Regions from separate parts of the Mesorhizobium sp. M0664 genome, predicted to be linked through region 1. Evidence: predicted binding sites of a transcription regulator. Region 1 holds the regulator's gene; each other region holds the start of a gene.
The links. The regulator PhoB, encoded in region 1, activates phosphate uptake and scavenging genes when phosphate is short. The targets are predictions, from matches to a motif close to TGTCATNNANCTGTCAT.
Positions count from the first base shown of each region.

Region 2: NKI39_RS28460 (PhoX family protein) is a predicted target of PhoB. The motif match lies at 1,919-1,935, and genes of this name have one in related genera.
Region 3: phnF (phosphonate metabolism transcriptional regulator PhnF) is a predicted target of PhoB. The motif match lies at 2,669-2,685, and genes of this name have one in related genera.

Region 1 covers NZ_JAMYPW010000004.1:181,989-186,363, forward strand. Annotated here, with positions in the region: gene pstB (phosphate ABC transporter ATP-binding protein PstB) at 1-531, shown strand, start outside; gene phoU (phosphate signaling complex protein PhoU) at 564-1,271, shown strand; gene phoB (phosphate regulon transcriptional regulator PhoB) at 1,288-1,977, shown strand; gene NKI39_RS08685 (ROK family protein) at 1,987-3,231, opposite strand; gene xylF (D-xylose ABC transporter substrate-binding protein) at 3,517-4,375, shown strand, end outside.
Region 2 covers NZ_JAMYPW010000048.1:31,878-36,252, forward strand. Annotated here, with positions in the region: gene NKI39_RS28460 (PhoX family protein) at 1-1,852, opposite strand, end outside; gene NKI39_RS28465 (hypothetical protein) at 2,054-2,392, shown strand; gene NKI39_RS28470 (phosphatase PAP2 family protein) at 2,407-3,108, shown strand; partial or broken gene NKI39_RS28475 (sodium-independent anion transporter) at 3,368-3,616, shown strand; gene NKI39_RS28480 (SMP-30/gluconolactonase/LRE family protein) at 3,632-4,375, opposite strand, start outside.
Region 3 covers NZ_JAMYPW010000027.1:39,282-43,656, reverse strand. Annotated here, with positions in the region: gene NKI39_RS21965 (ABC transporter permease) at 1-782, shown strand, start outside; gene NKI39_RS21960 (zinc-binding alcohol dehydrogenase family protein) at 853-1,869, shown strand; gene phnF (phosphonate metabolism transcriptional regulator PhnF) at 1,888-2,631, opposite strand; gene phnG (phosphonate C-P lyase system protein PhnG) at 2,766-3,227, shown strand; gene phnH (phosphonate C-P lyase system protein PhnH) at 3,227-3,838, shown strand; gene NKI39_RS21940 (carbon-phosphorus lyase complex subunit) at 3,840-4,375, shown strand, end outside.

The sequences.
Region 1 (4,375 bases):
CGGTCGCAGGATCTCAACCTCCTCAGGACCAAGATCGGCATGGTGTTCCAGAAGCCGACGCCGTTCCCGATGTCGATCTACGAGAACATCGCCTTCGGCGTCAGGCTCTACGAGAACCTCGGCAAGTCCGAGATGGACGGCCGCGTCGAACAGGCGTTGAAGCGCGCCGCGCTGTGGAGCGAGGTCAAGGACAAGCTCAACGCCAGCGGCTTGAGCCTGTCCGGCGGCCAGCAGCAGCGGCTCTGTATCGCCCGCACCGTGGCGGTGAAGCCGGAAGTCATTCTGCTCGACGAACCGGCTTCGGCGCTCGACCCGCTGTCGACTGCCAAGATCGAGGAACTGATCGACGAATTGCAAGCCGACTACACGATCGTCATCGTCACCCACAACATGCAGCAGGCGGCGCGCGTGTCGCGCCAGACGGCGTTCATGTATCTGGGTGAACTGGTCGAGTTCGACCGGACCGAGAAGATATTCACGTCGCCCCGCGAGAAGCGCACGCAGGACTACATCACTGGCCGCTTCGGCTGAGCCGTTCCGATCATGCATATGAGGACAGGACCATGGGCGAACACACAGTCGCTTCTTTCGACGAGGATCTCGAGCAGATCAGCAAGCTGATCCGCGACATGGCCGACCTCGCCGGTTCGATGGTCGGCGGGGCAACCAAGGCGCTGTTGAATTCCGACAACGTGCTGGCGCAACGCGTCGTTTCCGACGACGCCATCATGGATGCGCGTCAACGCGAACTGGACGACCGCGCCATCACCCTGATCGCCAAACGCCAGCCGATGGCCCACGATCTTCGCCATGTGGTCGGAGCGATCCGCATGGCGGGCGACCTCGAACGCATCGGCGACCTTGCCAAGAATATCGCCAAGCGCGTGAGTGCGGTCGGCCTCAGCGCCACGCCGCGGGACCTGTCGCATTCCATCGACGCGATGGCGCAGCTGGTTCTCATCCAGGTGCAGGGTGTCATCGAGGAATATGCTGCAGGCGATGCGGCCGCGTTGGCCAAGCTTCGTGCCGCCGACGAGCGCATCGACGTTAAATACACGTCCGTGTTCCGCGAGCTGTTGACCTACATGATGGAAGATCCGCGCAACATCACCGCTTGCACGCACCTGCTGTTCTGCGCCAAGAATCTGGAGCGGATCGGCGACCATGTCACCAACATCGCCGAAAATGCGTATTATGTGCTGACCGGCGAGCAATTGCCGGTCAATCGTCCGAAGCAGGACGAAACGACAATGTCCGCACCGGTGACATGATGGGGGTGCCCAGCCGATGATCGCACCACGCATAATGGTGGTGGAGGACGAGGAGCCGTTGGGTGTGCTGCTCCGCTACAATCTCGAATCCGAAGGCTACCAGGTCGAGGTGGTGACACGCGGCGACGAAGCCGAGATCCGTTTGCAGGAGAATGTGCCCGACCTTTTGGTGCTCGACTGGATGATACCAGCGGTTTCCGGCATCGAGCTCTGTCGTCGGTTGCGGGTGCGCCCCGAAACCGAGCGGCTGCCGATCATCATGCTGACCGCGCGCGGCGAGGAGAGCGACCGGGTGCGCGGTCTTTCGACCGGCGCCGACGACTATCTGGTCAAGCCGTTTTCGACACCGGAATTCATGGCCAGGGTCAAGGCGCTGCTGCGGCGCGCCAAGCCGGAAGTGCTGTCCAGCGTGCTGAAGGTCGGCGACATCGTGCTCGATCGCGAATCGCACAGGGTCTATCGCAAGAAGAGCGAAATCAGGCTCGGGCCGACCGAATTCCGGCTGCTCGAGTTCATGATGCGGCATCCGGGCCGTGTCTTCTCGCGCAGCCAGTTACTCGATAATGTCTGGGGGGAGACAATCTACATCGACGAACGCACCGTCGACGTGCATGTCGGGCGGCTGCGCAAAGCCGTCAACAACGGCCGGATGCCGGATGTCATCCGCACCATCCGCGGCGCCGGCTATGCGATCAGGGAAGATTGACCCGCCTGGTCAGGCTACGTTCTTTCTGACGCTGGGCCTCATTTGCGCGCCCGGCGCGAAAATCTCCTGGTCGACGAAGCTTAACGCCCGCATCGCGCAGCCTTCGCGGATCAGAGGCAATTCGTTCGGCTCTGTATCGAAGGAGATCGAGCCTGAATGCTGGCCGCCGGCGGTCTGGGCGATTGCCTTCCGCAAGGCCGGCTCGATCAGATCGAAGGCGGCGGCACTGGCGCCGACCATCGCGACCGGTGCCGGATCGATCAGCGCGAACAGCGAGCCGAGACCGAAACCCAGCGCTTCGCCGGCCTTGCGGTAGGCCTCGCGTTCCGGCCCATCTTTCTCGCGCGCCCGGGCCGCCAGTGCGCGCATGTCGGCGTCGCTGACGTCGGCGACCGGTTCGCTGTCTTCGCTCATCTGCCTGGCGTTGCGCCAGATGGCGTAGTTGCCGGCATACGCCTCGATGCAGCCGCGCCGCCCGCAACGGCAGAGCGCGCCGCCCGGACGATGGATCATGTGGCCAAATTCGCCGCCCGAGGAATGCGTCCCGGTGAACAGTTCGCCCTTCAGCACCAGCCCCATGCCGATGCCATGCGAAAGCAGGATGGCGATGAAGTCATCGCGATAGCGATCCGGATTGCGCCAGCGCAAAGCCACCGCCATCATGTTGCAGTCGTTCTCCACCGTTGCCGGGATGCCGAATTCGTCCTCCAGCATGTCGGCAAAGGCGATGTCGGTCTGCGGCGTGATCGGCGACCACAGCATGGCGCGTGCAGGGGAGTCGGTAATGCCCTGAATCGCCAGGGCGATGCGGGCGACACTGCGGACGTCAAGATCTGGATCCTGCAGCCGGCGCCGGACGATGGCCATGCATTCACGGATCAGCTCGTCGCGCGGCATAGTCAGCGTGTCCAGCCGGCGCTGTTCCTCGGCGACCACCTGTCCCGTGTAGTCGATAATGGCGGCCGAAAGGAAATTCAGCGACAACACCACGGTCAGCACCGCCGCCGCTTCCGGGTTGAGGGCGAGGCCGACTTGCGGACGACCGCGTTTCAACGAAACGGGCTCACTTGGCTTGCTCTCGGCGAGGATGCCTTCCCGTATCAGGTCGGAAGAAATCGCCGATATGGTCGAATGACTGAGGCCGGTGGTAGCTGCGATCTCAGTACGCGATGGCTGGCCGGCCCGGCGCACCGCCGAGATCACCATCGCCCGGTTGCGCCGGCGCAAATCGTCATGGCGGATTCCGACCGACATTGTTTTGCTTTCCTCCCGGTTGCCGCGGCCGCTCATGAACCGGAAGCCGTCGGTAATGTCCGACAAATAGTGTCGGATGAGGCAAATAGTGTCAGATGCAGGTGGCGCTGTCATCGTTTATTCCGACGCTCGAAAAAACTCGCAGAGTCATCAAAATCCATCAGAATCGATGTTGACAGCAGCCGGAGATCGGACCAGTATTTTTTCGAGGCTCGAAAAAATTAGAGCTTCTAAGCTGGTCTTTGAGCCAATTGGTCACGCCGTACGCGGCGCAGGGAGGATATGATGAAGAAATTCACGACCGCCATTCTGGCGGGTGTCGCCATGACGCTGGCGCTGGCGTCGGTGGCGCAGGCTAAAGACAAGGTCATCGGCGTTTCCTGGTCGAACTTCCAGGAAGAGCGCTGGAAGACCGACGAGGCCGCAATGAAGGCGGCCATCGAGGCCGCAGGCGACAAGTATATTTCCGCCGACGCACAGTCCAACCCCGGCAAGCAGCTCACCGACGTCGAGAGCCTGATCTCGCAGGGCGCCAACGCACTGATCATCCTGGCGCAGGACGCCTCGGCCATCGGGCCGGCCGTGCAAAAGGCGCTGGACGAAGGTATTCCGGTTGTCGGCTACGACCGGCTGATCGAGAACAAGGACGTCTTTTACCTGACCTTCGACAACAAGGAAGTCGGCCGCATGCAGGCCCGGGAAGTCTTCAAGGTGAAGCCGGAAGGCAACTATGTCTTCATCAAGGGTTCGGGTTCCGATCCGAATGCCGATTTCCTGTTTGCCGGTTCGATGGAGGTGCTGAAGGCGGCAATAGACAGCGGCAAGATCAAGAATGTCGGCGAGGCCTATACCGACGGCTGGCTGCCGGCCAACGCTCAGAAGAACATGGAACAGTTCCTGACCGCCAACGACAACAAGGTCGATGCCGTGGTCGCGGCCAATGACGGCACTGCCGGCGGCGTCGTCGCCGCGCTGACAGCGCAAGGGCTGGCCGGATCGGTTCCGGTTTCGGGCCAGGACGGCGACCACGCCGCGCTGAACCGCATCGCGCTCGGCACACAGACCGTGTCGGTGTGGAAGGATGCGCGCGAGCTCGGCAAGAATGCCGCCGAGATCGCCTCGCAGCTGGCCGACGGCAAGCAGA
Region 2 (4,375 bases), on a different contig from region 1:
CGCCGTCGCCCGGATGCTGGACCGCAACGAAGGCGGTCTGGTCGTCCGGCGCAAACAGGGGACCGCACATTTCGGCGCCGATCGGCACGCGGAAGAACAGCTTTGATGTCGCCCGTGCCGTCCCCTCCGTATCGACAGCCCACAGACCATCGGTGCGGCCGGTGGCTTTCGGGCCTTGGCCGTCGGTGGCGACCCAGAGGCGGCCAGCCGAATCTACCGTGCAATTGTCCGGCATGCCGAACCAGCCATTGGCGGTGGTTGCGGTCGAGAAGGTGGCGCCGACGTCGGCCACAGCGGGATCGCCGCATTTCAGCAGGATTTCCCACCTGCCCTTTGTCGCGGTGAAATCACCGCCGTCCTCGACGATCTCGATGATGTGGCCAAAGGCATTTTCGGCACGCGGGTTGGCGGCGTCGACCTGGTCGGCCTTGCGCTTCGAATTGTTGGTCAGCATGACATAGACCTTGCCGTTGGCGGCATTGGGCTGGATGTCTTCCGGGCGGTCCATCTTGGTGGCGCCGAGCAGGTCGGCGGCGCGGCGCGTCTCGATCAGCACATCGGCCTCGCCGGCAAAGCCGTTCTCCGCCGTCAGCGGCCCTTGGCCGAAGACGATCGGCAGCCATTCGACCGAACCGTCGTCGGCAAACTTGGCGACATGCAAGGTGCCGTCGTCGAGCAAATCCATGTTGGCGGCGCGGTTGTCCGGATCGAACTTGCCTGTGGTGACGAACTTATAGACATAGTCGAAGCGCTCGTCGTCGCCGAGATAGAAGACGACACGGCCATCCTGGGCGACGATCGATTCGGCGCCCTCATGCTTGAAGCGGCCCATCGCGGTGCGCTTCCTCGGCGCCGAAGTCGCATCCTGGACGTCGACCTCGACGATCCAGCCGAAGCGGTTCGGCTCGTTCGGCTCCTTGCCGATGTCGAAACGGTCGTAATGCGCTGCCCATTCATAGGCACCTTCGGGAATGCCGAGGCGCTTGTAATTGGCCGCCTCCTTGTGGCCCTGCGGCAGCTCGCCCGAGAAATAGCCGTGGATGTTCTCCTCGGCCATGACATAGGTGCCCCACGGCGTGACGCCGCCGGCGCAATTGTTGATGGTGCCGATGACCTTCGTGCCGGTCGGATCGGCGCTGGTCTTGACGCGGTCGTGGCCGGCGACCGGGCCGGAGAGCGCGATCTCGGTGTTGGAGGTGATGCGGCGGTTGAGCTTGCCGTCGCGAACGACCTGCCATTTGCCTGATACCTTGCGTATCTCGACGATAGTGCCGCCATGCGCGGCCATCTCGACATCGACTTGCTCCTTGCTGAGGGGCGCCTGCTTGGCTTTGCCATCGACGATGGTGACGAGGCCCGGAAACATCAGGTGCGGATTGGTGTATTCGTGATTGACGACCAGCAGGCCGTGCTCGGCCGAGCCGTCGATCGGGATATAACCGACATAGTCGTTGTTGTAGCCGAATTGTCTGGCCTGGGCTTCCGCCGACTGTTTTGTCGGATCGAATCCCGGCGAATCGGCGAACAGCGGATCGCCCCAGCGCAGCAGCACGTCGGCGTCATAGCCAGGTGCGACGTGATGCTTGTCGTCGATGCCGGCCTCGAGCTCGTCGAAAGCGAAGGCGGAGCCTTCGGCGGCGCGGGCGTTGTCGGCGGTGATCAGCGCCAGCGGGCTGACGGTAGCGGCTATGGCCGAGACGGCAAGCGAACCCTTGAGGAAGCCGCGGCGTGAGAACCGCGCGGCGATGATCTCACCCATGGTGCGGTTGTCGGTGGGATTGGCTCCTGGCCCATCGTTTTCCTCGAGCAGGCTGGTGCGGAAATGGGCGTCAGGGGTGCGATGTTCGGTCATAGGGCCTGCCTCTGGCTGGATGGATTGCTGGAGCGTGTTGCCTGGCCAATCCGGTATTACCGGCAGGTCACAGTTTGATGACATGCCGGCTAAATTGCCACCTGCGATTTCGTATCCAACATCGGCCCCGCTTGACCGCGACCGGCGCTTCGGAAACAAGAGCTGCGGCAGGCGGTAGGGACCGCATCGGGAGGAACAAAAGTGAGTTTCTGGGGACTTGGGCAGCTCTGCGTCTCGACGGTGATCTTCCTGCTGGCGGCGATGGCCGCAAAACAGTGGGGGCTGGCGCCGAGCCTCGGCAAGATCGTGCTGACGTTGGCGCTCTACTCGCTGGGCAATCTGATCATGCTGAGGCTGATCCGTGAATTCGGCATGTCGGTGTCGTTCAGCCTGTCGGCGGTGATCCAGCTGGTGTCGGTGAATGTGGTGGCGCTGGTCTTCTTCGGCGAACGCGTCAATGCCTTGCAGGCAACCGGCATCGTGCTTGCCATCGCAGCTGTGGCGCTGATCACGCTCGGGCCCTATCTGCAAAGGCTGTAACTGCGATCGGGCCGATGAAGAAGATTGCAAGCAGACTGCCCAACTGGCTGGAGTTCCCGGTTCTGCTGGCCGGGCTGGTCATTGCCGGCGGGCTGTGGGGGTTCGAGGAGCTGATGGAGCTGGCGCGGGCGACCACGCCGCATGCCTTCGACACCGAAATCCTGCTTGCCTTCCGCAAGGCCGGCCAGCCCGACAATCCGATCGGACCGGCGTGGCTGGAAGGGGCGATGCGCGACATCACCAGCCTCGGCAGCGCCAGCGTACTGCTGCTGATCACGGCAGCAATGATCGTCTATCTGCTCCTTATCCGCAGGCCAGGCGCGGCGCTTCTCATGTTCGTCGCGGTAGCGGGCGGCCAGCTCCTGTCAAGCGTGCTGAAATTCGACATCGACCGGCCGCGCCCCGATCTGGTCTCGCATCTCGCCGATGTGGCATCGCTTTCGTTTCCGAGCGGCCACGCCATGCTGTCGGCGGTGACGTATTTGACGCTGGGCAGCATGGCGGCGCGGGTTTTGCCCGGGCGCACAACGAAGATCTATGTACTCGGGCTGGCGGTGCTGACGACAGTGGTGGTCGGCATCAGCCGCATCTATCTCGGCGTCCACTGGCCGTCCGACGTATTGGCCGGCTGGTGCGCCGGCTTTGCCTGGGCGATGCTGTGCTGGCTTGCGGCACGGTTCCTGCAGCGATGGCTTGGGCGGGCCGACGGCACCTGACTCAAATCAGCCTGTTGATCAGGCCATGACCGCAGCCTGCCAGCAGGAAAACCATCGACAGCAAGGCTGTCGAGGTTGCCAACGCTTTGAATATCTTCACCCGCTCATCCTTTTGAAGTCGTTCCTGTGAAATCGGGATCGCAGCGGATGTCCCGCCAAACGATGCCGAGGTTTGTAGCATGACAGCGCATCGGCTGGCAAAGAGTGCTGCATGTTTGGAGGCAGATCATCAATCCTTGGTGCAGGAAGACGTCGCCGCCCGCGCCAGCGCAGGAACTTCATCCTCGACTGTTCGGCGGTGCCGTTCTTCGATTCGACGGCAGCCAATGTCATCGAGGGCGCGGCCCACAAGGCGAGCCGCGCCGGCGTTCGCTTCATTATATCAGGCGCTTCAGCGCAGGATACGCCGCATGCTGATCAACCACGGCGTCAAGCGGCCGCTGGTGACTTACGCGCCTCGATCACGGATGCGCGGGCGCAGCTGAGGAGAGCCGCGCCCGCCGCTTGAGCTGGCAACGCCGGCTTAGTCGAGGCCCAACGCTGAGACCTCGCCCTCGTTCATCAGCGGCACGAAGATTGTCGACCTGCCGTCGGTGCCGATGTCGGCGCTGCCCGGCTTGAACGTCGCAACCGCTTGCGGCGTGCCGCCGGCTTTGTAGCGGTAGAGCGTGCCGGTCATATACGCGGTGGCGTAGATGCTGCCGCCGATGGCAACGACGCCATCGAGGTTGGCAAACTTTTCCGCGCCAGCCAGTGGCGAAACGGCCTTGGTAGCAAGATCGACCGAGAGCAGGCCGCCCGGCTCCGCGGTGCTGAAGTCGGGCTTGATGCCCTTGCCCCAGGAAGCGACGATCAGCCGGCCGCCATCGGCGAAGATGCCATTCGGCGAAGCAAGCGCCGCATCCCTGACGAACAGTTCGGGCCGGTCGCGGTCGATGCGATAGATCGTATCGGCAAGCATATCCGTGACGTAGACATTGCCGGATGCATCAGCGGTCATGTCGTTGAGAAAGACCGCGTTCGGCACGTCGATCGTCGATGTTAGCTTGCCGCTTGCGAGGTCGACGACGCGCACATGGGTGAGGTCGGCGACGTAGAGTTTGCCGCCGACAATCGCCATGCCCTTGGGCGCGTCCATGCCGTCGGTCCAGTGTTGCGTGACTAGCTTGCCGTCCATCGACAGGATCGACAGATAGCCGTTGCCGTCGGCTTCGCCGGGATTGCCGACGATGTTCGAGACGATAACGCGCTGGCCGGCGGCGTCGAA
Region 3 (4,375 bases), on a different contig from region 1:
TCGGCCAGACCTTCGTCATCATCACCGGCGGCATCGACCTTTCCGTCGGCGCCGTGGTCGGCTTCGCCACCGTCATCGTCGCGATGCTGATCAACGCCGGCACACCGGTTTTCCTCGCCATCCTGATCACCTTACTGGTCGGCGTCGCCATCGGCATGTTCCATGGGTTCGGCATCGTCAAGATGGGCCTGCCGCCCTTCATCATCACCCTGGCAACGCTGACCTCGCTGCGCGGCATCGGTCTGTTGATGACCAATGGCAACTCGATCTCGATCAACAACGACGCCTTCCAGACGTTCTCGCGCAGTTCCTTCGCCGGCGTCCCCAATCTGTTCTGGATGGTGATCCTGGTCGGCATCCCAGCCTACATCTTCCTGCACCACAGCCGCTGGGGCCGCTATCTGTTCTCGGTCGGCTCCAACGCCGAGGCGTCGCGCCTGTCAGGCGTCAACGTCCAGCGCACCATCTACATGGCCTACACGCTGTCGGGGCTGTGTGCGGCCTTCGTCGGCGTGCTGCTTGCCTCGCGCATCGGCATCGGCAATCCGACGCAGGCCGAGGGCTGGGAATTGCAGGCGATCGCCTCCTCGGTGATCGGCGGCACCTCGCTGTTCGGCGCTGTCGGCTCCGTGCACGGACCGCTGCTCGGCGCCTTCATCCTTGCCACCATCAACAACGGCGCCAATCTGCTCAACGTCAACGCCTTCTGGCAGCGCATCATCACCGGCGTGCTGATCATCGTCATCGTCTATTTCGACGGGCTGCGCCGCCGCGGCAAATAGACTGCCTCCCAACAACCGCCGGCCTCGCGACAGCAGGGCCGGCGGTGCCATGAACCGACTGGATTGAAGCATGAAAGCCGTCGTCTGCCGCTCGCCCGGCGAACTTGTCCTCGAAGATCGTCCGGCGCCTGGCGCGCCCCCCGCCGGCTGGGCGCTGGTCGCCGTCAGCCATGTCGGCATCTGCGGCACCGACTATCACATCTTCGAAGGCAAGCACCCGTTCCTCGCCTATCCCCGCATCATGGGCCACGAGGTTTCTGGCACCGTGATCGAGGTTGGCGAGGACGTCGATCTCGCCGTCGGCGAAGCGGTGAACGTCAATCCCTATCTCGCCTGCGGCAAATGCATCGCCTGCCGGCAAGGCAAGCCGAATTGCTGTGTCATGATCGAGGTGCTCGGCGTCCACCGCGACGGCGCCATGTGCGAGCAGATCCTGGTGCCGGCGCAAAATCTTTATCCGGCACACGGCCTGTCGCTGGCCGATGCTGCCGCCGTCGAATTCCTGGCGATCGGCGCCCATGCCGTGCGGCGCTCGCTCGCTGATCCAGGTGCGCGCACACTGGTCATCGGTGCAGGCCCGATCGGGCTCGGCACGGCGCTGTTCGCCCGCATCGCCGGGCTAGACGTGATGCTGCTCGACATGAGTGCGGAGAGGCTGGGTTTCGCCGAAAGCGAACTCGGCTTCGCGACCCTCGACGGCTCGCGGGGCGCTGCTGCCGACCTGGTGCGGGAAGCAACCGGCGGCGACGGCTTCGACGTGGTTTTCGATGCCACCGGCAACACCCGGTCGGTGCAGTCGGCCTTCGCCCATGTCGCGCACGGCGGGGCGCTGGTCCTGGTCAGCGTCGTCAAGGACGACATCGCCTTTTCCGATCCCGAATTCCACAAGCGCGAGATGATGCTGATCGGCAGCCGCAACGCCCTGCGTGCCGATTTCGACCATGTCGCCGCCTCGATCCGCAACGGCGCGCTGCCGCTGGCAAAGCTGGTCACCCACCGCACCACGCTTGGCGAGACGCCGCACGACCTCGCCCGCTGGGCGCATGAGAAGTCCGGCCTGATCAAGGCCGTCATTCAAGTCGGATGATGCCAGGGCTGCCGCATCTCAGAGCGCCGACAATTTGAGCTCGATCCGCTCGGCCGGGAAGCGCGACTCCGAAAACTGTATCGGCTGACCGTCGGGCGTGACGTTGACGGCGACCGTCACTAGCACGATGGCGCCGGGCTGCAGCTCGAGGTCAGCAAGGTCGGCGGCATCGGCATGGCGCGCCGACAGCACGGTCGATTGCCTGAGATAGTCGTCGATGCCGAAACGTGCCAGCGATGCGGTGATCGAACCGGTTTCCGCCATGGCGGCATCGATGCCGGCAAAGCGCTTGGCATCGAACCAGCCGGCAGCGCGGGACACCGGCATTCCATCGGCTTCGCCGCGCGTTTCCAGGCGTATCACATCGGCGCCCGTCGCAAGGCCTAAGCCCTCTGCGACACGACGGTTGGCCGGCTCGACCGATGACGCGAGTAAGGTGATATGCCGCTCGGACGCCTGTCCTTGCAATCCCTCGGAAAAGCGGGTGCGAGCGCCGATCGGATAAGACAGCCGCTTGCGCGACAGCACGAAGGTGCCGCGCCCCTGCTCCGCCCTGAGCACGCCCTCCTGCACCAGCGCTGCGATAGCGCTACGCACCGTATGGCGGTTGACGCCATAGCGTCCGGCCAACGCGATCTCCGGCGGCAGCGCGGCATTCTCGGGAAAATCGCCGACGGCGATCGAATGCAGTATCTGGTCGGCGATCTGCCGCCACAGCGCGACACCGCTGCGCCGCTCGATGCGGTTGGCTTGTCCGATCATCTCCCGCCCCAATTCTTTGCGCCGATCTTTTGGCCGGTGTCACGTGCCCGTCATGGACACGCGCTAGATAACGAGTATAATTTGTATAGTTGTCTATATCAATAGACAAATTCACGCAAACGAGGAGTACGGCCATGCGAGGACGGGAAGCGCGAGAGCAGGCCGAGCGCAAGGCCGTGATGGCGACGCTGGCGCAATCGGCCGGCGAAGACATCGTCCGCCTGTGGGACGAAACCGGCCTGCCTTGCGAAGCGGAACTTCTGCGTGGCCCCGAAACCGGCCTGGTTACGGTACGCGGCCGCATCGGCGGCGGTGGTGCCCCTTTCAATGTCGGCGAGGCGACGGTCACCCGTGCCACGGTGCGGCTTGCGTCCGGCCATGTCGGCCACTGCTACGCACTTGGTCGCGACAAGCAGAAGGCAAGGCTGGCGGCGATCGCCGATGCGCTGTGGCAGGACCCGGCCCACCGCAATGAGGTCGAGATCAGGATCGTTGCGCCATTGCAGGCGGCACTGGCCAAGGCGCGTGAACAGCGCCGCGCCGAGACGGCGGCGACCAAGGTCGATTTCTTCACCATGGTGCGCGGAGAAGACTGATGGATATCGCCACTCAATCCATTGAAGGCGGCTTCGCCGATCCGGTATTCAATGCCCAGACCGTATTCCGTGCCGTGATGGACGCGATGGCGCGGCCAGGCAGTGTGCAGCCGCTGCCGGCCCTCGCCCACCCCCCGGTGCCGCTGTCGGCCACCGCCGGGGCCGTTGCGCTGGCGCTGTGCGATAACGACACGCCGCTCTGGCTCGACCACGCCTTGCAGGCTTCAGCGACGGTGAAATCCTGGCTTGGCTTTCATACCGGCGCGCCGCTGGCCAACACCCCGGCCGACGCGCATTTCGCGCTGATCGCCACGCCGGCCGAGATGATGGCGCTCGACGGGTTTTCGCAAGGCACCCAGGATTATCCCGATCGCTCCACGACGCTGATCCTCGAGGTCAGCGATCTTGTCTCCGGCGCTCCGCTGCTGCTCGAAGGCCCGGGCATCGAGAAGACGGCGACGATCGCGCCGGCGCAAATGCCGCGCCATTTCGTCGAGCAATGGAAGCAGAACAACCAGCGTTTTCCGCGTGGCGTCGACATCATCCTCGCCACGTCCGAAGCAATTGCCTGCCTGCCGCGCACGACGCGCATCAAGACGATGGAGGCATAGGATGTATGTCGCGGTAAAGGGTGGCGAAGCGGCCATTCGCAACGCCCACAAACTGCTCGCCGACCGCCGGCGCGGCGACCGCTCGGTGCCCGCACTTCGCCTCGACCAGATCGTCGAGCAGCTGGCGCTCGGCGTCGACCGGGTGATGAGCGAAGGTTCGCTCTACGACCGGGAATTGGCGGCACTCGCCATCGTCCAGGCGCGCGGCGACATGATCGAGGCGATCTTCCTGGTTCGCGCCTATCGCACGACGCTGCCGCGTTTCGGCTACACAAGGGCGATCGACACCGGCACGATGCTGGTCGAGCGACGGGTGTCGGCGACCTACAAGGACCTGCCCGGCGGCCAGCTGCTCGGCCCGACTTTCGACTACACCCACCGCCTGCTCGATCCCGAGCTCGCCGCCGGCGGCGATGTCGCCGAACCGGAGCAGCGCGCAGGCGAGGCGGAAGCCATGCCGCGCGTCTCGGCCATCCTCGCCCGCGAAGGCCTGATCGAGCCCGACGGCGACATGCCTGGGGATCATACCCTCGGCGA